3 regions of the Streptomyces sp. NPDC102270 genome follow, and region 2 is predicted to be linked to each of the others. Evidence: riboswitches for the same ligand, from Rfam matches in the RefSeq annotation. Region 2 holds a riboswitch; each other region holds the start of a gene.
What was found. A riboswitch is a leader RNA that binds a small molecule or an ion and turns the genes downstream of it on or off. The one in region 2 is predicted to bind S-adenosylmethionine.
Positions count from the first base shown of each region.

Region 1 (7,319 bases), on a different contig from region 2:
TCGTCCTTCAGATTCAGCAGGACCGGCGTCCAGCCCGGTGTGCCGAACGTGTCGTTGATCTCCTCGGCCACCCGCTGCACCTCGGCCGTGTAGTCCCGGTACACCGCCAGGTCCTGCCGCGACGGATACGCGAACGCCACGTGCACGACCCGCTCCCGCCACTCCGGCCGCGACTCCAGCAGCCGCCGGTAGGCCCGCAGCCCGCGCACGATGTTCTTGGACAGTTCGGTCCGGTCCACCCGCACGATCGTCTTCCGGCCCGCGCCGATCTCCTCGCGCAGTCCGACGATGCGTTCCTCGACGTCGGCCTCGTGGGAACGGGCGCGCAGGAAGTCCGCGTCCGCGCCCAGCCCGTGCACCCCGATCCGGGTCTCGCCGAGCCCGTCCGCGAGCTCCGTACAGCAGGCCGTGAACGCGTCCGCCCAACGCCGGGTGAGGAAGCCGAGCCGGTCGGCGCCCAGCATGCCGCGCAGGAGCCGGCCCGCGATGTCGTCGGGCAGCATCCGGAAGTAGTCCACCGGCGCCCACGGCGTGTGTGAGAAGTGGGCGATGCGCAGGTCGGGGCGGAGTTCACGGAGCATGCCCGGCACCAGGCACAGGTGGTAGTCCTGGACCAGGACCGCCGCCCCTTCGGCCGCCTCCTCCGCCAGCGCCTCGGCGAACGCGCGGTTGTACGTCTCGTACGACGCCCACTGCCGCCGGAACTCCGCGTCGAAGGACGGCTCCAGCGGGGTCTGATACAGCAGGTGGTGGACGAACCACAACACCGAGTTGGCGATGCCGTTGTACGCGTCGGCGTGCACGTCGGCCGGGATGTCGAGCATGCGGACCCCCGCCTCGCCGACCCCCCGCCGGACCGCCTCGCGGTCGCCGTCGCCGAGCGCCGAGCACACCCACAGGGAGCCCGCGTCGGAGCCGATCGCCGACAGGCCCGAGACCAGCCCGCCGCCACCGCGTTTGGCATGCAGCGAGCCGTCCTCGCGCACTTCGTACGAGACCGGGCCGCGGTTGGACGCGACCAGCACCTGAGCAGCACTGTTGGTTGACGCCATACGCCTCAACCTAGCCCGGCCCCCAAACGCTCAAACGTGCGGTTGCGCACTTCCGCGCACTTACGCGACCTTCCGCTCCGCGTACTCCGCGATCTCCACCATCGGCGGCCGCTCCTCGGTGTCCACGGAGTACGTCCGCGGCTCGAAGCCGTCCCGGCCCCGCTCGAACTGGGTGAGGGCGGGCCGGATCATATGGCCGCGGGCCAGCCTCAGCTGGGCGGTGCGGTAGATCGCTGCGGACATCCGGCCCAGGGCCTGGCCGTCCTGGTGGCGGTGCTTGCGCACCCCGACGTCGACCTGGGCGAGGGCGTCAAGACCGACCAGGTGCAGGGCGTCGACCAGCATGCCCAGCTCGATGCCGTAGCCCACGGGGAACGGAAGCTGCTCCAGCAACGAGCGCCGGGCCGCGTACTCGCCGCCCAGCGGCTGCACGAAACCGGCCAGCTGCGGCCAGTGCATGTTCAGCAGCGGGCGCGCCATGAGCTCGGTGACCCGGCCGCCCTGCCCGGCGGTCTTGCCGGAGGCGAGCGAATCCAACTCAGTGCCCAGGGGACGGTCGTACATGCCCTTGACCAGGTCGACCCCGGGATCGGTGAGCAGCGGGCCGACGATGCCGGAGACGAAGTCCGAGGAGAACTCCTTCAGGTCGGCGTCGATGAAGCAGACGATGTCCCCGCTGGTGACCAGCAGGGAGCGCCACAGGACCTCGCCCTTGCCGGGCACGGCGGGCATGCGCGGGAGGATGTCGTCGCGGTGGACGACCCGCGCGCCGGCCGCGGCCGCGACCTCGGACGTGCGGTCGGTCGATCCCGAGTCGACGACGACGATCTCGTCGACTAGCGGGACCTGTTGCATGAGGTCATGACGGATCACGGCGACGATGTCACCGACCGTCTCCTCCTCGTTGAGCGCGGGCAGGACGACACTGACGGTCTGTCCCGAACTCCGCTTCGCGGCCATGATCCGGTGGAGCGGGCGATCAGTCGCGGACCAGGACCTGGTGGCCAGCCAGCGCTCGACTTCGTTCAGCACAGTGCGCGGCTCCTTAGCGTGCCCGCCGCTGGAAGCGGCTGTTGGGTAGGTCATCTCGCGGTTCGGACGTCTCTCTCAACTGTCCTGGTCTTCGGTTACAGTCTTGAACAACGCGGATGACCATCGCATGTCCTGGGTGGCCGCCGTTAACAACTTCATACCGCTCATCCAGAGGGGCAGAGGGATACGGCCCGATGAAGCCCCGGCAACCCTCCAGTCGGTTCTCGTAGCGATCGCTGACGATCGTCTCCGCGAGGCTCCCGACTCGGGAAGGTGCCAAATCCGTCTCACGGCGAAGTGCGTCGTGAGGAAGATGAGGAGAAAGGGCCTCGCCTCCATGGCTGCGCAGACTGTTGCAAGCACCACGAACTCCGTCGATCTGGGTCCCGCCGCGGCACTGAGCTGCCGCGAATGCGGCCACCGCGTCCCGCTCGGCCCGGTCTTCGCCTGCGAGGAGTGTTTCGGCCCGCTCGAGATCGCGTACGACTTCTCGGCCTACGAAACCGAGGAGCTCCGCAAGCGCATCGAGGCGGGACCTTCGAACATCTGGCGCTACGCCCCGCTGCTGCCCGTCCCCGCGGACGTGGCCGACAAGCCCAACATCAACCCCGGCTGGACCCACCTCGTCAAGGCCGACAACCTCGCCCGCGAGCTCGGCGTGACCGGCGGCCTGTACATCAAGGACGACTCCGGCAACCCGACGCACTCCTTCAAGGACCGCGTCGTCGCGCAGGCCATCGAGGCCGCCCGCGCCTTCGGCTTCACCACCCTCTCCTGCTCCTCCACCGGTAACCTGGCCGGCGCCGTGGGTGCCGCCGCGGCCCGGGCCGGCTTCCGCTCCTGCGTGTTCATCCCGCACGACCTGGAGCAGGGCAAGGTCGTCATGGCCGCGATCTACGGCGGCGAGCTCGTCGGCATCGAGGGCAACTACGACGACGTGAACCGCTTCTGCTCCGAGCTGATCGGCGACCCGGCCGGCGAGGGCTGGGGCTTCGTCAACGTCAACCTGCGGCCGTACTACGCGGAGGGCTCCAAGACCCTGGCGTACGAGATCTGCGAGCAGCTGGGCTGGAAGCTCCCCGACCAGCTGGTCGTGCCGATCGCCTCCGGCTCGCAGCTCACGAAGATCGACAAGGGTCTGCAGGAGCTGATCAAGCTGGGGCTCGTCGAGGACAGGCCGTACAAGATCTTCGGCGCGCAGGCCGAGGGGTGCTCGCCGGTGTCGGTGGCGTACAAGGCCGGGCACGACGTGGTCCGCCCCCAGAAGCCGGACACCATCGCCAAGTCGCTGGCCATCGGCAACCCCGCGGACGGTCCGTACGTGCTGGACATCGCGCGTCGTACCGGCGGTGCGGTGGAGGACGTGAACGACGAGCAGATCGTCGACGCGATCAAGCTGCTGGCGCGGACCGAGGGGATCTTCGCGGAGACCGCGGGTGGCGTGACGGTGGGTGTGACCCGCAAGCTGATCGCGAACGGCGTCCTCGACCCGACGAAGACCACGGTGGTGCTGAACACCGGCGACGGTCTCAAGACCCTGGACGCGGTGGCCGGTACCGGGCTCACCGCCACGATCCGTCCGAATCTGGACTCTTTCCGAGAGGCTGGCCTCGCATGAGCGTCAACGTCCGCATCCCCACCATCCTGCGCACCTACACCGGCGGCAAGGCCGAGGTGCAGGCCGAGGGTGGGACCCTCGCCGAGGTCATCGCCGATCTGGAGAAGAACCACACCGGTATCGCGGCGCGTGTTCTCGACGACCAGGGCAAGCTGCGGCGGTTCGTGAATGTGTACGTCAACGACGACGATGTGCGGTTCGAGCAGGGGCTGGAGACGGTGACGCCCGACGGGGCCGGTGTCTCCATCATCCCGGCGGTCGCCGGCGGGTGACCGTATGACTGGTCATTACCTTCGGTAACAGAAATTACCGAGTGTTCATCCGATTGCCCTCTCCGCGAGAGAAGCGGAGGGGGCAATTCTCTATGGTTGAGCACGGTACAGTTGGGGAACCTGCTACTTCCTTCATGCCGGACGCATATGAGTTCCGACTTCGGATGCGACGAGAAGTAGCCAAAATGTGTGGGTTCTTTGCGTCTTATGCTCCTTTTATGGGGCCCGACTTGCCCCGAATTCGGGTGAATTCTCACTACATTCCGGACCCCTTCCGTCCAGAATTCTCGTCCGATTGACCTGTTGCAGACGGCAGTTGGACAGATACATTCAGCCGCGGTCGACGCGTTCCGGCGCACGCCCCCAACCATGTGGGGGGTGAGGTCTGACCCGGATCCATGAAGTGTGGATCCGTGCAAGGGCCAGTAATAGGGGAGTTAGGCATGGCTCAGGGCACCGTCAAGTGGTTCAACGCGGAGAAGGGGTACGGCTTCATCGCGGTCGACGGTGGTGCGGATGTATTCGTCCACTACAGCGCGATTCAGATGGACGGCTACCGCACCCTTGAAGAGGGCCAGCGGGTCGAGTTCGAGATCTCGCAAGGTCAGAAGGGGCCGCAGGCGGACATGGTCCGTCTCGCGACTGGCTGAAGCACGCGCCGGGTAACAACAGCGTCGTTCTTCGTTCTTCTTCGGAGGGCTCGTACCCCATGGGGAGTCATGGGTACGGGCCCTTCGGCATGCGTGTACCTCCGGCGGTTGAGCAGTGTTTGTCTGCGGGTCCGGTGGGGGCGAGTGTGGTGCGCAGTTCCCCGCGCCCCTGGATGCCTGCGGCGGCCCGTGCGGCTCCGGTGGGGCCTTGGGTAGCGCGTGCAGGTGTGTTGCAGGTCGGTGCCGGGGTGGAGGGTGTCCGTCCTCGGTCCGGCGGCTCGGTCCCTTGAGTGATGCCCGGTAACGGACGCCGGCCGCTGCGGGCGGACCCCCCCACCCCGTCCCCTGCCCGCCGTACGCGGCTTGCGGCCCGCCCGGCCTCTCCCCACCCCGCGAGTCCCACCCCGACCGCAGTCGCGACGAGGCACGACACCCCGAAGCCGGCCCCGTTGACGCCCCCCGGACGACCCGCCCGGACAGCCCACCCACCCCCGCCCCGGGGGCCCGATACGCGAGAGGCGCTTGCACTCGACCATGCCGAGTGCTAATCATTGGCGTTAGCACTCTGAAGGTGAGAGTGACAAAGATGGACCGGGTCGGTGAGGCCCGCAGGCCTTGTGGGGCAAGGATCCACAGGCCGGCGAGCCGTCCGTCGCGGGCGCGGGCGCGGTCCGAAGGAATCACCCCCAGTCCTGGAGGGACCACTTCACATGGCCAAGATCATCGCGTTCGACGAGGAGGCGCGGCGCGGCCTCGAGCGCGGCATGAACCAGCTCGCGGACGCCGTGAAGGTGACGCTCGGCCCCAAGGGCCGCAACGTCGTCCTCGAGAAGAAGTGGGGCGCCCCCACGATCACCAACGATGGTGTCTCCATCGCCAAGGAGATCGAGCTCGAGGACCCGTACGAGAAGATCGGCGCCGAGCTGGTCAAGGAAGTCGCCAAGAAGACGGACGACGTCGCCGGTGACGGTACGACCACCGCGACCGTGCTCGCTCAGGCCCTGGTCAAGGAAGGCCTGCGCAACGTAGCCGCCGGCGCCAACCCCATGGCTCTCAAGCGCGGTATCGAGAAGGCCGTCGAGGCCGTCTCCGCCGCCCTGCTCGAGCAGGCCAAGGATGTCGAGACCAAGGAGCAGATCGCCTCCACGGCCTCCATCTCCGCCGCCGACACCCAGATCGGCGAGCTCATCGCCGAGGCGATGGACAAGGTCGGCAAGGAAGGCGTCATCACCGTCGAGGAGTCCCAGACCTTCGGTCTGGAGCTGGAGCTCACCGAGGGTATGCGCTTCGACAAGGGCTACATCTCGGCGTACTTCGCCACCGACATGGAGCGGATGGAGGCGTCGCTCGACGACCCCTACATCCTCATCGCCAACTCCAAGATCGGCTCCGTCAAGGACCTGCTCCCGCTCCTGGAGAAGGTCATGCAGTCGGGCAAGCCGCTGCTGATCATCGCCGAGGACGTCGAGGGCGAGGCCCTGTCGACCCTGGTCGTCAACAAGATCCGCGGCACCTTCAAGTCCGTCGCCGTCAAGGCCCCGGGCTTCGGTGACCGCCGCAAGGCGATGCTGAACGACATCGCCATCCTCACCGGCGGCGAGGTCATCTCCGAGGAGGTCGGCCTCAAGCTGGAGAACACCACCATCGACCTCCTGGGCCGCGCCCGCAAGGTCGTCATCACCAAGGACGAGACCACCATCGTCGACGGTGCCGGCTCCTCCGAGCAGGTTCAGGGCCGGGTCAACCAGATCCGCGCCGAGATCGAGAACAGCGACTCGGACTACGACCGCGAGAAGCTCCAGGAGCGCCTGGCGAAGCTCGCCGGTGGCGTCGCCGTCATCAAGGCCGGTGCCGCGACCGAGGTCGAGCTCAAGGAGCGCAAGCACCGCATCGAGGACGCCGTTCGCAACGCGAAGGCGGCCGTCGAGGAGGGCATCGTCGCCGGTGGTGGCGTGGCCCTCATCCAGGCCTCCTCGGTCTTCGAGAAGCTGGACCTGGAGGGTGACGAGCTGACCGGCGCCAACGCCGTGAAGCTGGCCCTGGAGGCCCCGCTCAAGCAGATCGCCGTCAACGGTGGTCTCGAGGGTGGCGTCATCGTCGAGAAGGTGCGCAACCTGCCCGTCGGCCACGGCCTGAACGCCGCGACCGGTGAGTACGTCGACATGATCGCCGAAGGCATCATCGACCCGGCGAAGGTCACGCGCTCTGCCCTGCAGAACGCCGCCTCCATCGCCGCGCTGTTCCTCACCACCGAGGCCGTCATCGCCGACAAGCCGGAGAAGGCGGGCGCTGCCCCGGCCGGCGGCGGCATGCCGGGCGGTGACATGGACTTCTGATCGACCCCTGGCCGCCAGGCCTGACGGTTGATCAACGTCCTTGCCGGGGGCGGCACTTCCTGGAAACAGGAGGTGTCCGCCCCCGGGCTTTTCTTGCGCTATGCTTGATCACGAGCCGCCCGACGTGAACTCCCGTCGGTCGACTACGCGTTGGTGGTCCAAGGAAAGACGCCCCGCTTCCTGCGGGGAGATGCAGGTGCAAGGCCTGCCCGGCGCTCCACAAGAAGCCCGCCCCGCACTCGTGGGGCGGGCTTCTGACGTGCGTGGCCGGGGTTTCAGGTGCGTGGGCAAGGGTCCTGCGGAGTTGTCCCCCGCGTCAGGGGGAGCCTCTTTCAAGTGTCGCCAGTTCTCCATGGAAC
Region 1 is NZ_JBIWLX010000002.1:60,026-67,344, forward strand. It holds gene ACIRP7_RS03170 (trehalose-6-phosphate synthase) at 1-1,052, opposite strand, end outside; gene ACIRP7_RS03175 (glucosyl-3-phosphoglycerate synthase) at 1,113-2,084, opposite strand; SAM riboswitch class I at 2,246-2,404, shown strand; gene thrC (threonine synthase) at 2,422-3,702, shown strand; gene ACIRP7_RS03185 (MoaD/ThiS family protein) at 3,699-3,974, shown strand; gene ACIRP7_RS03190 (cold-shock protein) at 4,418-4,624, shown strand; gene groL (chaperonin GroEL) at 5,335-6,960, shown strand.
Region 1: it holds a riboswitch for S-adenosylmethionine, as region 2 does, so the genes downstream of both, thrC (threonine synthase) here and ACIRP7_RS33030 (aminotransferase class V-fold PLP-dependent enzyme) in region 2, are expected to answer to the same signal.

Region 2 (7,319 bases):
GCCGGACATGGTGTCCACGGGCGCCCAGCCCGACTGGTACATGGGCTTCTCCGAGGGCCTGATCCGTGTCATGCCGGGCTGGGAGATCAACTTCTGGGGTCACACGCTCGTCCTGGGCGTGTTCATCCCGCTGGTCATCTTCCCGCTGGTCCTGGTCGCGATCGCGGTCTACCCGTTCATCGAGTCCTGGGTCACCGGCGACAAGCGCGAGCACCACATCCTGGACCGGCCGCGCAACGCTCCGACGCGTACCGCGTTCGGTGTCGCCTGGATCACCTGGTACATGGTGCTGCTGATCGGTGGCGGCAACGACCTGATCGCCACGCACTTCCACCTGTCGATCAACTCGATCACCTGGTTCGTCCGGGTCGCGTTCTTCGTCGCCCCGGTCGTGGCTTTCATCATCACCAAGCGGATCTGCCTCGGCCTGCAGCGCCGGGACAAGGACAAGGTGCTGCACGGGCGCGAGTCCGGCATCATCAAGCGCCTGCCGCACGGTGAGTTCATCGAGGTGCACGAGCCGCTCAGCCAGGAGCAGTTGCACACGCTCACGGCGCACGAGCAGTACAAGCCGGCCGAGATCGGCCCCACGGTCGACGGCAACGGCGTCGAGCGCAAGGTCAAGGGCTCCGAGAAGCTGCGCGCCAAGCTGAGCGAGGCGTACTACGGCGAGGAGTCCCAGATCGCCAAGCCCACCGTCGAGGAGTACAAGGAGATCACGAGCGGCCACGGCCACCACTGATCGCTGCGCTCGCCACGCGCGGTAGTAGGGCCCGTCCGACACCCCGGACGGGCCCTTCGCCGTGCCACGAGGAGGGGCGGGTGCGGGCCGGTGGGGACTGGTCGCGCAGTTCCCCGCGCCCCTGGGGGGTTGCGGTCACTCCGCGCCAGGACGAACCGTTAGCAGGCCGCCTGTGGTGGAAGGGCGGCCCTGCACACCGGACAGGGCCCTGGTCGTGCCGTGCGGGGCCGAGGTGAAGGGGTTCGTCCGAAGGCCGGACGGGGCCCTTTGCGCTGCTCCGCGCTGGATAGGGTGTGGGCACACTTTTCTACGACATCTGGAGCGGCCCCATGAGCGCTGTGACCCCCGCTGGAGGCGACACCGCGGCGGGCCGTTCCTGGCCCGAGGTACTGAACGCCCTGCTGTACGGCCGTGACCAGAGCGCCGACGCGACGGCGTGGGCGATGGACCGGATCATGCAGGGCGAGGCGACCGACGCGCAGATCGCCGGCTTCGTGGTCGCCCTCAGGGCCAAGGGCGAGACGGTCGAGGAGATCAACGGACTCGTCCGGACGATGTACGCGCACGCCAACGTGATCGAAGTCCCCGGGCGGACGGTGGACATCGTCGGCACCGGCGGCGACGGCGCCAAGACCGTCAACATCTCCACCATGTCGGCGATCGTCGTGGCCGGCACCGGCGCCACGGTCGTCAAGCACGGCAACCGGGCCGCCTCCTCCGCGTCCGGCGCCTCGGACGTCCTGGAGAAGCTCGGCGTCAACCTGGAGCTGACCCCGCAGCGGGTCGCCGAGGTGGCCGGAGAGGCCGGGATCACGTTCTGCTTCGCGATCAAGTTCCACCCCGCGCTGCGTCACGCGGGCGCCGCCCGCGGCCAGTTGGGCATCCGCACGGTGTTCAACATCCTCGGCCCGCTGACCAACCCCGCCCGCGTGCGGTCCCAGGCGGTCGGGGTCGCGGATCCCCGCATGGCGCCGGTCGTCGCGGGCGTCTTCGCGGAGCGCGGTCACTCCTCCCTCGTCTTCCGCGGTGACGACGGCCTCGACGAGCTGACGACCACGTCGACCTCCCGCGTCTGGATCGTCCGCGACGGCAAGGTCACCGAGGAGAGCTTCGACCCCCGGGACGCCGGCCTCGACCTGGTGCCGGTGGAGGCCCTGCGGGGCGGTGACCCGGTGTACAACGCGGAGGTCGCGCGCCGCCTGCTGGACGGCGAGAAGGGCCCGGTCCGGGACGCCGTACTCCTGAACTCGGCGGCCGCGCTGGTGGCCCTGGACCCCGGTCCGGGGACGCTGGCCGAGCAGTTGAGGGCCGGGATGGACAAGGCCGCCGAGGCGATCGACTCGGGGTCGGCGAAGCGGACGCTGGAGCGCTGGGTGGCCGCGAGCAACGCGTAGCGGCCACCCGGGTGTCGTCCCGCGATCCGGACACGGGTTGCGGGACGACGATCATTTCCCGTACGTTCTTTGACCAGGTCATGAGTGACAGTCATGAGGCCCCGGCCGACTGTCCGGCAACCCTCCGTCCGTGGCGGGGTGCCCCGGGTGAAGACCAGGCCGTAGGCAGCGAGGTCTACGGCAAGCGCGGATCCCTCACGAGCCAGGGATCCTGGTCGTTCGAGGAGTCTTCCGTGAGCAACCGAATGCGATAGGGCGCAGAGCCCCGCCTCCGCACACCCCTCTCACCTTTCACTTTTCACGGGAGTCCCCCATGTCTGTCTCCACCGCTGCCGCCGTCCAGACCATTTGTGCCCCCCTGCCCGTTCTGGGACGAGATGTCACCGTACCGCTGGTCACCGGCGGCGAAGTCACCTACGCCGCCCTCGACTACGCGGCCAGCGCACCGGCCCTCCAGCGGGTCTGGGACGACGTGGCGGCGTACGCCCCCTACTACGGCAGCGTGCACCGCGGGGCCGGCTACCTCTCCCAGCTGTCGACCGACCTGTTCGAGAACGCCCGCAGGACCGTCACCGAGTTCCTCGACTGCCGCGACGACGACCAGCTGATCTTCACCCGCTCGACCACCGACTCGCTCAACCTCCTCGCCGCGGCGCTCCCCGCCGACTGTCAGGTCTTCGTCTTCGAGACCGAGCACCACGCGAGCCTGCTGCCCTGGAAGGACGCCCGGGTCAGCTACCTCGACGCCCCGCGCACCCCGCGCCAGGCCGTCCAGACCCTGGAGAAGGCCCTCGCCGACCGGGACCCCCGGGGCCCGGCCCTGGTGTGCGTCACCGGCGCCTCCAACGTCACCGGTGAGCTGTGGCCCGTACGGGAACTCGCGGCGGCCGCGCACGCCCACGGCGCCCGGATCGTGCTCGACGCGGCCCAGCTCGCCCCGCACCACCCGGTGAGCGTGCGTGACCTCGACGTCGACTGGGTCGCCTTCTCCGGCCACAAGCTCTACGCCCCCTTCGGCTCCGGCGTCCTGGCCGGCCGCGCCGACTGGCTCCGGGCCGCCGACCCCTACCTCGTCGGCGGCGGCGCCAGCCGCAAGGTCACCCGGCGCGAGGACGGCGGAGTGGACGTGGAGTGGCACGACAGCGCCGCCCGCCACGAGGCCGGCTCCCCGAACGTCATCGGCGCCTACTCCATCGCGTCGGCCTGCAAGGCGCTGACCGAGGCCGGCTTCGACACCCTGGTCGCCCGCGAGCAGCACCTGATCGAGAAGGTGAAGGCGGGCCTCGCCGAGGTCCCCGAGGTCCGCGTCCTGTCCCTCTTCGGCGACGACGCCCCCCGCGTCGGCGTGATCTCCTTCGTCGTCGAGGGCTGGAACAGCTCCCACTTCGCCGCCGCCCTCTCCGCCGAGTACGGCATCGGCGTCCGCGACGGCCTCTTCTGCGCCCACCCCCTCGTGCGCACCCTCCTCGGCAGCGACCCGCAGTCCCAGGGCGAGTGCGGTGCCCCCGAGGCCGCGCCCGGCGAGAAGTCCCTCAACGCGATCCGGGTGAGCTTCGGCGCGGGCACCCCGGACGAGCACGTGGAGCGGTTCGTGCAGGCCGTGAAGGAACTGGTCGCGGACGGTGCGAAGTGGACGTACCGCACCGAGGACGGCCGCTGCGTCCCGGCCGTCTGACGGACCGGAGTCCACCGCGCGTATACGCTCCCCTCAGCAACCGTACGGAAAGCAGGGGGAGCACGGGGTGCAGGAGCTGCGCGAGACGGACCCGCCGGCCATCGGGCCCTACGCGGTCCTGGGCAGACTCGGGTCCGGCGGCATGGGCGAGGTGTATCTCGCCGAGGCGCGGGGCGGGCTGCGGCTCGCTGTGAAGGTCGTACGGGCCGAACACGCCGAAGACCGCACTTTCCGTGCCCGGTTCCGGCACGAGGTGCGGGCCGCGCAGACCGTCGGCGGGGCGGGCACCTACACCGCGCGGGTCGTGGACGCCGACACCGAGGCGGCCCGTCCCTGGATGGCGACCGAGTTCGTGGCGGGACCCAACCTGCGGGACGCCGTGCTCGACCGGGGACCGCTGCCCGCGGACGCGGTACGGCTGCTGGCGGCCGCGCTCGCCGAGGCGCTCGCCGCGATCCACGCCAAGGGGCTGGTGCACCGGGACCTCAAGCCCTCCAACATCCTGCTCGCGCCGGACGGCCCCCGGGTCATCGACTTCGGGATCGTCCGGGCCCTGGAAGGCACGGCCCTGACCCGCACCGGGGTGGTCGTCGGCTCGGTCGGCTATCTCTCGCCCGAGCAGATCCGCAACGGCGCCCAGGTGGTGCCGGCCAGTGACGTCTTCTCCCTGGGCGCGGTCCTCGCCTACGCGTCCGGCGGCAAGGAACCCTTCGGCGAGGGGCAGGATTCAGTCGTTCTGCTGCGGATCCTGACCGGTGACGTGGACCTGTCCGCCGTACCGGAGGAGCAGCTGCCGCTGGTGGAGGCGTGTCTGCGGGACGACCCCGGCGCCCGGCCGACCCCCGCGGAGCTGGTCGCGGCCGCGGGGCACACCACGGCCTCGCTGCGCGAGAGCCTGCGGCCGGGGTGGTACGGACCCGGTGCCGTGAAGGAGCCCGAGACCGTGCGGAGCGGGGCGCGCTGGGTTCCCGGGCACGACTCGGGGGAACGGGAGAGCCGCGTCGAGTACGTGGCACCCCCGACCGCCACGGACATCCCCGCGGTCACCGATGTGACACCGGCCCCTGCCCCGCCGTCGCGGCGCCGGGTGCTGCGGGCCGTGGCGGGCGGCGCCGGGGTCGTGGCGGCCGGCGGACTGGGCGGGTGGCTGTGGCTGCGGGACGCGCCGGGCGGATCCGCGCGGGCGGCGGCCCCGGGCACGCCGGCGACGGGCTGGCAGTACAAGGTCCAGGGCCTCGGCGGGCGGCGCGGCCCCTGTGCGGCTGTCTCGCCCGACGGCACGCGGGTGTACGTCGGCGGCACGGACGGCGCGCTGCACGCGCTGGACCTGGACGGGCGGACCGTATGGCGGACCTCGCTCGGCGCGGAGGCCATGTCCCCGCTCGCCACCGCCGACGGCGTGTACTGCCTGCTGGAGGACGGCCAGGAGGGTTCCTCCAAGCTGTGCGCGCTCGGCCGGGGCGGCAAGGTCCGCTGGACCAGGCGGTTCGCCGGAAACGGTCAGTTCCCGGTCGCCGCCGGCCGGCTGGTCCTGGTGTCCTACGGCGACGGCTCGGACGCGGGCGGAGTGCGGGCCTACGCCCCCGACGGCAGTGTGCGCTGGTCCACGTCGACCGGACCGGCGCCCACCAGCGAGCCCCTGGTGGCGGGCGGCGTGGTGTACGTCGGCACCTTCGGGGACCAGGTCCAGGCCCTGGACGCGACCAGCGGCAAGCGGCTCTGGGCGACGAAGGCCGGCCTCGACACCGGCCGTCCCGCGCTGGTCGGCGACACGCTGATGGTCGGATCGGGCGGCGAGGACATGCTGCACGGCCTGAGCCGCACCGGCAAGCCGCTGTGGGACTGCACCAACGACAAGGTGTACGGCAGCCGCTACTTCGCCTGTGTGCCCTTCGGCGACGTGGGCGTCACCGCGTCCGACTACGAACTGGTCGCCCTGGATCCCGCCGACGGATCGACGGCGTGGTCCTTCCGGTTCACCGACGACGGACGCCAGTACAGCGACCCCACCGTCCAGGGCGACACCGTCTACGTACGCCACGGCTCGACGCTCTACGGCGTCAACCGCGAGGGAAAGCAGACCTGGCACCGGCGCGTCGAGGGCGGCACGTCCGTCGGGACCCAGAGTCCGGTGGTCCGGGACGGCCGCGTGTACGCCGCGACCGCCGACGGCATCACGGTGCTCGCGCTCGGCTCCTAGGGACAGGCCCTAGCTGTCGAGGCCGATCGCGAACGCGGCCTCCAGGTCGTGCTGGGAGTAGGTGCGGAAGGCCACGTGGGTGTCGGTCGCCTCCACGCCCGGGATCTTGCTGATGCTGCCGGGGATGACCTCGGCGAGGTCCTCGTGCCGCTTGACCCGGACCATGGCGATCAGGTCGTACGTGCCCGTGACCGAGAAGACCTCGCTCACGGACTCCAGCGCGGCGATCCGCTCCGCGATCTCGGGGATCCGGTCCACGCTGGTCTTGATGAGGACGATCGCGGTGATCACGGCTGGTTCTCTCCCTCGGGGGCCGGTGGCAGGGCTCTCACCCTACTCGCGGTCCAGTCGGCCCGGTTTTCCTGCCGGGGGTCCGGGGGTCGTCCCCCGGGAAGACACAGCAGTGGTACGGCCGAAACGCGCCCAGGCGAAGACCAGGCCCAGGCCGAAGCCCACCAGGTGGGCCAGGTACGCCACCCCGGGGCCGTCGGAGGCCCGGCCCGCGGCGAGCCACTGCAGCGCCGCCCAGAAGGGGAGGACGACCCAGGCGGGGAAGCGCAGCGGCAGAAAGAAGAGGAACGGCAGGAGACTGGTCACCCGGGCCCCGGGGAACAGGAAGAGCAGCGCGCCGAGGACCGCCGAGATCGCCCCGGAGGCACCGACCAGGGACTGCTCGGAGTCCGCGTTGGCGGCCGCGTAGCCCAGCAGGGCGAGGTAGCCGCTGCCGACGTAGAAGAGGAGGAACTGGAGCCGGCCCATCCGTTCCTCGGTCATCACCCCGAAGACGTAGAGGAAGAGCATGTTGCCCAGCAGGTGCACCCAGCTGCCGTGCACGAACAGTGCGGTGGCCGGGGTGAGGGCGGCAGCGGGCGAGCCCTCGAAGAGCTCGGCGGGGACCACGCCCCAGCGGTGGAAGTAGGCCCGCTGGGCGGCCAGGGCCGCGTCCCCGGAGCCGTAGGCCGGATCGAGGCCCGAGGCGGGGCCGATCACGAAGACCAGACAGCACAGGGCGATCAGGCCGTAGGTGACCGGAGCCGGCCCCCACAGCGGCCCGTTCGCTGCACCGACCGTCACCCTCCAGTTGCGGATCATGAACACAGAGCATGGCGTAACGGGACGCAACCGCACAGAGCGCCTCGCCGCCGGACAGGTCCTGTGGACGCCCGAGCGGCGAGTACCCGCCAGGCCTTAGGGTTACGAGCCACACGCACCGGGCCGCCGGTGTGTCACGGACAATGGCTAGTAGGAAAGAGCACAGCCACGATGACGGTTCCCCTCCCGACCGCCTCGACGCGGTGGCGCTGCACC
Region 2 is NZ_JBIWLX010000017.1:188,852-196,170, forward strand. It holds gene ACIRP7_RS33020 (cytochrome bc complex cytochrome b subunit) at 1-742, shown strand, start outside; gene trpD (anthranilate phosphoribosyltransferase) at 1,072-2,136, shown strand; SAM riboswitch class IV at 2,213-2,329, shown strand; gene ACIRP7_RS33030 (aminotransferase class V-fold PLP-dependent enzyme) at 2,450-3,811, shown strand; gene ACIRP7_RS33035 (PQQ-binding-like beta-propeller repeat protein) at 3,879-6,011, shown strand; gene ACIRP7_RS33040 (Lrp/AsnC family transcriptional regulator) at 6,021-6,302, opposite strand; gene ACIRP7_RS33045 (rhomboid family intramembrane serine protease) at 6,345-7,103, opposite strand; gene ACIRP7_RS33050 (hypothetical protein) at 7,275-7,319, shown strand, end outside.

Region 3 (7,319 bases), on a different contig from region 2:
GATCTGGAGCCGCCCCTGGGACAGGACGTCGGCCAGCGCCAGGTCCTCGGCGAGGCGGAAGGGGCTCTCGTAGCCGATCGGGATGACCGCGGTGCCCAGTTCGATCCGCTCGGTGCGCTGGCCGGCCGCGGCGAGGAACACGGCCGCCGAGCCGACGCCGTGTTCGAGGTGGCGCTGGCGGATCCAGGCGCCGTCGAAGCCCAACCGCTCGCCGTACCCGAACAGTTGGAGAGTCTCCTCCAGACCGGTGTACGGGTCGTCGTCGGCGAAGTTGCCCGGGGTGAGAAAGGCCAGTGAGGTGATCGTGGGAGTGCTCATGTGACGCCGGTCCTCAGCTCGGGGTGGGCTCGGCGGCGGGGGCGGGGACGCGACCGCCGGGGATCACCGCGAGCAGCTCACGGGTGTACTCGTGGTGGGGGCTGGTGAACAGTTCCTCCGGTGGGCCGGTCTCGACGATCCGGCCGGCCCGCATCACGGCGACCTGGTGCGCGATCTGCCGTACGACGGCCAGGTCGTGGGAGATGAAGAGGTACGCCACGCCGGTGTCGGCCTGCAACTCGGCCAGCAGGTCCAGGACTTGGGCCTGCACGGACACATCGAGCGCGGAGACCGGCTCGTCGCACACCACCAGGTCGGGGGAGAGGGCGAGGGCGCGGGCGATCGCCACCCGTTGGCGCTGGCCGCCGGACAGCTCCGCCGGCCGGCGCTCAAGAGTGGCGACCGGAAGTGCCACCTGGTCGAGCAGTTCACGGGCCCGGGCGAGCCGGGACGCGCGGTCGCCGACCTTGAAGGCGCGCAGCGGTTCGGTGATCACCTCGGCTATGGAGAAGCGCGGGTCGAGCGAGGCGTACGGGTTCTGGTAGACGAGCTGGGCGCGGCGGCGCAGCTCTCTGGCCCGGGCACCCTTGGCGGTCGTGACGTCGGTGCCGTCGAACAGGATCTGTCCGGCGGTCGCGTCGGCGAGGCGCAGTACCAGGCGGGCGAGGGTGGACTTGCCCGAGCCCGACTCGCCGACCAGGGCGAGGGTCTGGCCGCGACGGAGGGTGAAGCCGGCGTCGTCGACCGCGCGCAGGCTCCGGGGGCCGTCCCCGGTGCGGGGGAGCCTGAACTCCTTGACCAGGTTGCGTGCTTCGACCAGGGGCGCCGTCGTGTCGGCCTTCGGCTCGGAGACCGGGGTGCGGGGGCGGGCGGTGGCCAGACTCGGGGCACTGGCCAGCAGATGCCGGGTGTACTCGTCCTGCGGGTCGGCCAGGACCTCCTGGGTGCGGCCCGCCTCTACGACCCTGCCCCGGGACATGACCACGAGTCGCTGTGCCCGGTCGGCGGCGACCCCGAGGTCGTGGGTCACCAGCAGGATCGCGGTTCCCGACTCCTCGGTGAGGCGCTGGAGATGGTCGAGGATGACTGGTTGCACGGTGACGTCGAGCGCGCTGGTGGGCTCGTCGGCGATGATCAGCTCGGGTTTCGCGGCGATGGCGATGGCGATCAGGGCGCGTTGTCGCATGCCGCCGGACAGTTCGTGCGGGTACTGCCGTGCGCGGGTGGCCGCGTCGGGCAGTCCGGCCCGGTCCGGGAGAACGTCTCGACGAGCAGCAGCCCCACCCAGAACGTCGGGACGGACACCCCGAGCGGAGGCAGTGACAGTAGCAGCTGCCGCAGCCAGCGCTGGGTTGTGTAGGTGGCCAGCACCGCCAGACCACCGCCGAGGTCCACCGCGAGCAGCAGCGCCGCGCCGGTCAACTGCAGGGTCTGCGGCAGCGCGTCGGTCAGCGTCGAGGCGACCGGGCGCCCGATGGACACCGAGTCGCCGAAGTCCCCGCGCACGGCCCGCCCCAGGGACTCGCCGTACTGCACCAGCACGGGCTTGTCGAAGCCGTACTCGTGCCGCAGGGCGGCGATCTGATGCGGGTCGACCTGCCCCGAGTCCATCCCGGCACTGGCCATCGCGGTGACCGGGTCGCCCGGCAGAAAGTCCAGCACCAGGAACGAGACCGTGTACGCCGCCCACAGCACGCCGACCGCCTGCGCGAGCCGTTTGATTACATAGCGGCGCATGCGTCAGCCGATCCAGGTGTCGTGCAGCTGGAGCCGGCTGGAGGCGTCGAAGTTCAGGTCGTGCACCTTCTTCGACACGCCCAGTTGGGTCTGGAGCTCCACGACCGGCACGTAGTAGGCGTTCTGCACGATCAACTGCTGTGACTGGCCGATCAGTTGCTTGCGCTTGGCGGTGTCCGTGGTCGCGGCCTGCGCGGCCAGGGCCGTGTCCAGGCCGCTCGTCGGCACGCGGTAGAAGTTGGCCAGCTTCGTGGAGAAGGAGCTGCGCAGGATGTCCGGGTCGGCACGGGTGACGTTTCCCCAGGCCGCGTCGTAGTCGCCCGACTGCAGCGTCGGCGCCAGCTGGGTTACCTGGAGCTGCTTGAGGGACACCTGGACGCCGACGGCCTTGAGCTGCTGCTGGATCAGCTCCAACGCGGGCTGATTGGTCGCGGCGTTGGGGATCCAGTCGATGGTCAGACTGAGCTTCTTGCCGTCCTTGGTGCGGATGCCGTCGCTGCCGGTCTTCCAACCAGCCGCGTCCAGCAGGGACTTGGCCTTGGCCGCGTCGGTCTTCAGGTCCGGGGCGAGGCTGGTGTAGTCGGGGGTGGTGTGGGCGAGGATGCTGGTGGCCGCCTGGGTGCCGGTCGGGAACACGGTGTCGGCGATCTGCCGGCGGTCGACGGCGTGCAGGATGGCCTGGCGCACGCGCGCGTCCTTCAGGATGGGCCGCGAGTTGTTGAGGCCGAGGCCGAACACGACGCCGGGGTTGGCCCGTCGCTGGAGGGTGACCTGGCCGCCCTTGAGCGCTGCCTCGTTGGCCTTGCCGACGCTGCTGATCGCGTCGACCTGGCCGGACTGGTGACTGCCCGCCCGTACACCGGCCTCCGATACGACCTTGAAGACCAGCTTGTCCAGGTAGGCCTCGCCCTTCTTGGTCCACAGCGAGGACCCCCAGGCGTATCCGGTGCGCTGGGCGAGGGTGAGCGACTGGTTCTGCACGTACTGCTTCAGCACGAACGGCCCGGAACCGGTCACGCCCTCACTGCACTTCTGCTGCGGGGCCTTCTTGACACTGGCCGAGGACTCGATGCCCAGCGAGTGTGTCGAAGTGGCTTGCAGGAACTGGGCGTTGGGCTGTTTGAACGTGACCTTGAGGGTGAGCGGATCGACTGCCGTGGTGCTCTCGACGCCGCTGAGATAGCCCTGGGCAAGGGTGCCGAGCGCGCCGAGCCGGGGCACCGCGTCGAAGTTGTCCTTGACCACCTGAGCGGTCAGCTTCGACCCGTCGCTGAAGGTGACGCCCGAGCGCAGATGGAAGGTGAACGTCGTGGCGTCGGAGCTGACGTCCCAGCTCTTCGCCAGCCATGGCACGATCTTGCCGGTTCGGGGTCCTGGTCCGTCAGGGAGTCCACGATCTGGCGCACCGAGTAGATGGTCTCGTTGCTGGCGACCTGCTGAGGGTCCACGCAGCCGGCGTCGGAGCCCACCGCGAAGGTCAGGGTGCCGCCGGACCCGGGCTGTCCGGTGCCGGTGCCGGAATCGCCGCCGCCCGATCCGCAGGCGGTCAGCAGAACACTGGTGGTGACAAGGGCGGTCCATGCCGCCCACCGGGCGGATCCGACATCGGGAAGTGCAGTCATGGAGGGCTTCTCCTACTCGTGTCACCCGGACGGATGCCGTACGCGGCATGGCCGTACGTGGGCGTGCGGCGGGGATCACGGGAAACGGGGCTCAAGGACAGACGGAGATCAGGCGCAGGCGGGCGCGGCGGCAGCGGGTGCCGAACGGCGAGCAGCGGGGGGAAGGTCCGTCAGGCCCGACACAGACAGCTGGTCGAGCGCTCGAGGTCGATGTGACGCCGGCGAGAGAGCCGGGAGAACACGGTGGCGTCGAGGAAGCGGACGCTGAGATCACCACCGTGCCGCATACCGGGCCTCCACATTTCCGGCCCCTGTCACGGGGCCACGCGCTTGCGGAGATCGTCGGTGATCCCGCCGGGCTTTCACCTGGAGCACCCCACCGCGGGGGAGGGTTGCCGGTCAGCGAGCCAGGGCTTGACGCTGACACTCAATGCCGTTCGTGATCGTACGGAGGGCTCTTGTCGTACGTCAATGCCGCAAATCGGCGTGCTGCGGGGGCAGTCGGGGCGGCTCACCGGGTCCGGCTCAGGAACCGCCGCGCTCGCGGGGGAGTTTCAGGCCGGCCTCGATCGCCACCGGCAGCCGGTTCTCGGCCGGGGGCAGCGGGCAGGTGGCCAGGTCCGTGTAGGCGCACGGCAGGTTCGCGGCGCGGTTGAAGTCCAGGACGACCGTACCGTCGGCGGTGGGCGGCTCCAGGGCGAGGGACCGGTTGGCGGCGTAGGTGGTGACCCCGGAGGTCGCGTCGGTGAACAGCACCATCAGTCGGCCGGCGCCATGGCCGGGGAACGCGGTCAGCGACAGCGGGCGCCCGTCCAGCTCGAACTCGATCCTGCCCGGAGCGTCGTACACATGCTCAAGGCCCTCGACCGCGGCGCCCACGGTGGTCGGTCGTGGTGTGTCGAAGGGGATGTAGCGGCCCGTCACGGACCAGCGCGGGTCGGGGGCGTAGGCGGGTGTTCCGGTGAAGGCCGTGCGCAGCGGCGCGTCGGGGTGCCGGGGGCGGACGATGTCGTGCCCGCCGCGCTTGGCGACCTCGATGACGGCGTCTCCCCATACGGCGTCGACGCCGGTGCGTTCGGGAAGCACGCCGAAGCGGTGTTCTCCGTGCACCGGCGTTCCGTCGACGAGCAGTTCCTCGCCGTCGTCGAGGTCCACGACCACCCCGTCCGGGCCGGTGCGCCACGCACCGGGCGCGTCCGGGAAGCGCTGCGGCCGGTCGTCGAGCCAGTGCAGGCCGGTGATCGACAGGAACCCGTGCGGGTCGGCGAGCCGGGCCTCCTGCGCGCGGTACCACTCCAGCCAGGTCTCGGTGAAGGCATGGAAGTCGGTCTTGGTGGCCTCGGTGGTCATGGGTTCTCCTTCGTCACGCGTGCGTGAGTGCGGGGTTCAGGGTGCCGGTGGGGTCGTCGACGGCCCCGGCGGTCGGACGCGTCGGGCGCTCCTCGCGCAGCCATGTCAGCCCGCCTGCCGTTGCTCCCGCGCGGAGCGGTGCGTGAGGGGAGCGCGCAGGCCGAGGTTCTCGCGCAGGGTGGTGCCGGTGTACTCGGTGCGGTAGATCCCGCGTTCCTGCAGTTCCGGGACGAGCAGGTCGACGATGTCGTCGAGGCCGTCGGGGATGAGGTACGGCGTGACGTTGAAGCCGTCGACCGCGCCGTGCCGCACGAAGTGGGCGAACTTGTCGGCCAGGCCGGACGGGGTGCCGACGTGCCCGCGCTGCGGGCCGAGCGCGATGACGGTCTCGCGCAGCGACCAGCCGTTGGCCTCCGCCTTCGCCCGCCACTCGGCCACGACCGCACGCGGGTCGGCGATGCGCCGGGCCCCGAAGGAGCCGTCGTTCTCGGCGACGACCGGATCCTCTTTCGGTAGCGGCCCGTCGGCGTCGCGGTCGGACAGGTCGAAGCCCCACAGCAGTCCGGCGATCCCCAGCGCCGTGGCGGGCGTGACCTGTTGGAGCCGGATCCAGCGCTTCTTCTCCTGCGCCTCCTCCTCGGTGGCGCCGATGATGATCTCGGTGCCCGGCAGGATCCGCAGGTCGTCGTCGGGCCGCCCGACCGCCCGCAGCCGGCGCCGGATGTCCTGAGCGAAGGCAAGGGCGTCGTCGAAGTCGTTGCCGTGTGCGGAGAAGATGACGTCGGCGTTGCGGGCGGCGAAGTCGCGTCCCTCACCGGAGTCACCGGCCTGGAAGATCACGGGGTGCCCCTGGGCGCTGCGGGGCAGGGTGGGATCGAGATCGATGTCGAACTGCGGTCCGTGGTGCCGTACTTGGCGTACGGCACCGGGCGCCGACCATTGCGCTGCCCCTGCGGAGTCGGCGATCGCTCCGTCCTGCCAGCCGTCCCACAACGCGCGGGCCACGGCGAGGAACTCCTCGGCGCGGCGGTAGCGGTCGGCGTGGTCGAGGTAGCCGCCGCGGCGGAAGTTGGCGCCGGTCCAGGCGTTGTCCGTGGTCACCACGTTCCAGCCGGCCCGGCCTTCGGAGAGCAGATCGAGCCCGGACAGGCGGCGGGCCAGATCGGCGGGCTCGTTGAAGGTGGAATTGGAGGTGGCGACCAGCCCGATCCGGCGGGTGACCGCGGCCAGTGCGGCGAGCTGGGTGATGGCGTCCGGCCGTCCGGCCACGTCGAGATCGTGGATCCTGCCGTCGACCTCGCGCAGCCGCAGCCCCTCGCCGAGGAAGAACGCGTCGAACAGGCCCCGTTCGGCGGTCTGGGCGACCCGTCGGAAGCAGGCGGGGTCGATCTGGGAGCCGCTGTCGGGGGCGGACCAGATGGTCCAGTGGTTGACGCCCTGGAAGAACACTCCGAAGTGCAGCCGGGCGTGCGGGCGGGGGACGTCGAGGGGATCGGTGCGGGTCATCGGGCGTCCTCCTGGGCGGTCGTGGCAGCGGCGGCGAAGCGATTGGCGGGGCGCTCCAGACCCAGGGCCGAGCGCAGGGACGTACCGGGAAGCGGACGGGCGACGAGGCGCCGCTCGGACAGGGCCGGCAGCACGAGGCGGGACAGGACGGCCAGGTCCTCGTCCAGCACTAGCGGATGCAGCCGTACGCCGTCGATGTGACGGCTCAACTCTGCTAGCAATGCGACCAGTTGGGCCGCGGAGCCGATGTGTCGCAGCCGGCCCCGGTCGGTCCACGCCGCGTGCCGTTCCAGGTCGGCGACGCGCTCGGCGGCCGTGGCCTCCCGCGTGTCCAGCGCCACCTCGACCTCGGCGAAGAGACGGGGCGTACCGGCGGCGGCGGAGGCCGCGGCGAGCGACGCGAGGTCACGGCCCTCGACGAGAGCGACGTCCAGCTGCGCGGCGGGAACCCGGTCCGGCCTGCCCAGGACGACCAGCTGCCCCTGAGGCGGGCGCGGCACGATCGCCGGGCCCTTGACGGCGTAGGTCTCGCCCGTGAAGTCGATGTAGTGCAGCCGCTCGCGGTCGAGGTAGCGGCTGGTGGCCACGGACCGGATGACCGCGTCGTCCTCCCACGAGTCCCACAGGGCGCGGGCCACCTCCACGCCGTCCCGGGACTCCCGGGCCCGTGCGGCGGAGTCGGCGATCAACGGCCGCCCCCAGGCACCGGCCGCCTCGGGGCGCTCCTCCTCCGTCACCACCCACCCGGCGCGACCGGCGGAGATGTGGTCCAGGGACGCCAACTGG
Region 3 is NZ_JBIWLX010000010.1:58,996-66,314, forward strand. It holds gene ACIRP7_RS21925 (LLM class flavin-dependent oxidoreductase) at 1-318, opposite strand, end outside; partial or broken gene ACIRP7_RS21930 (ATP-binding cassette domain-containing protein) at 332-1,573, opposite strand; partial or broken gene ACIRP7_RS21935 (ABC transporter permease) at 1,573-2,055, opposite strand; partial or broken gene ACIRP7_RS21940 (ABC transporter substrate-binding protein) at 2,059-3,677, opposite strand; gene ACIRP7_RS21945 (putative leader peptide) at 3,848-3,979, opposite strand; SAM riboswitch class IV at 3,999-4,112, opposite strand; gene ACIRP7_RS21950 (DUF1684 domain-containing protein) at 4,203-5,027, opposite strand; gene ACIRP7_RS21955 (NtaA/DmoA family FMN-dependent monooxygenase) at 5,133-6,533, opposite strand; gene ACIRP7_RS21960 (LLM class flavin-dependent oxidoreductase) at 6,530-7,319, opposite strand, start outside.
Region 3: it holds a riboswitch for S-adenosylmethionine, as region 2 does, so the genes downstream of both, ACIRP7_RS21945 (putative leader peptide) here and ACIRP7_RS33030 (aminotransferase class V-fold PLP-dependent enzyme) in region 2, are expected to answer to the same signal.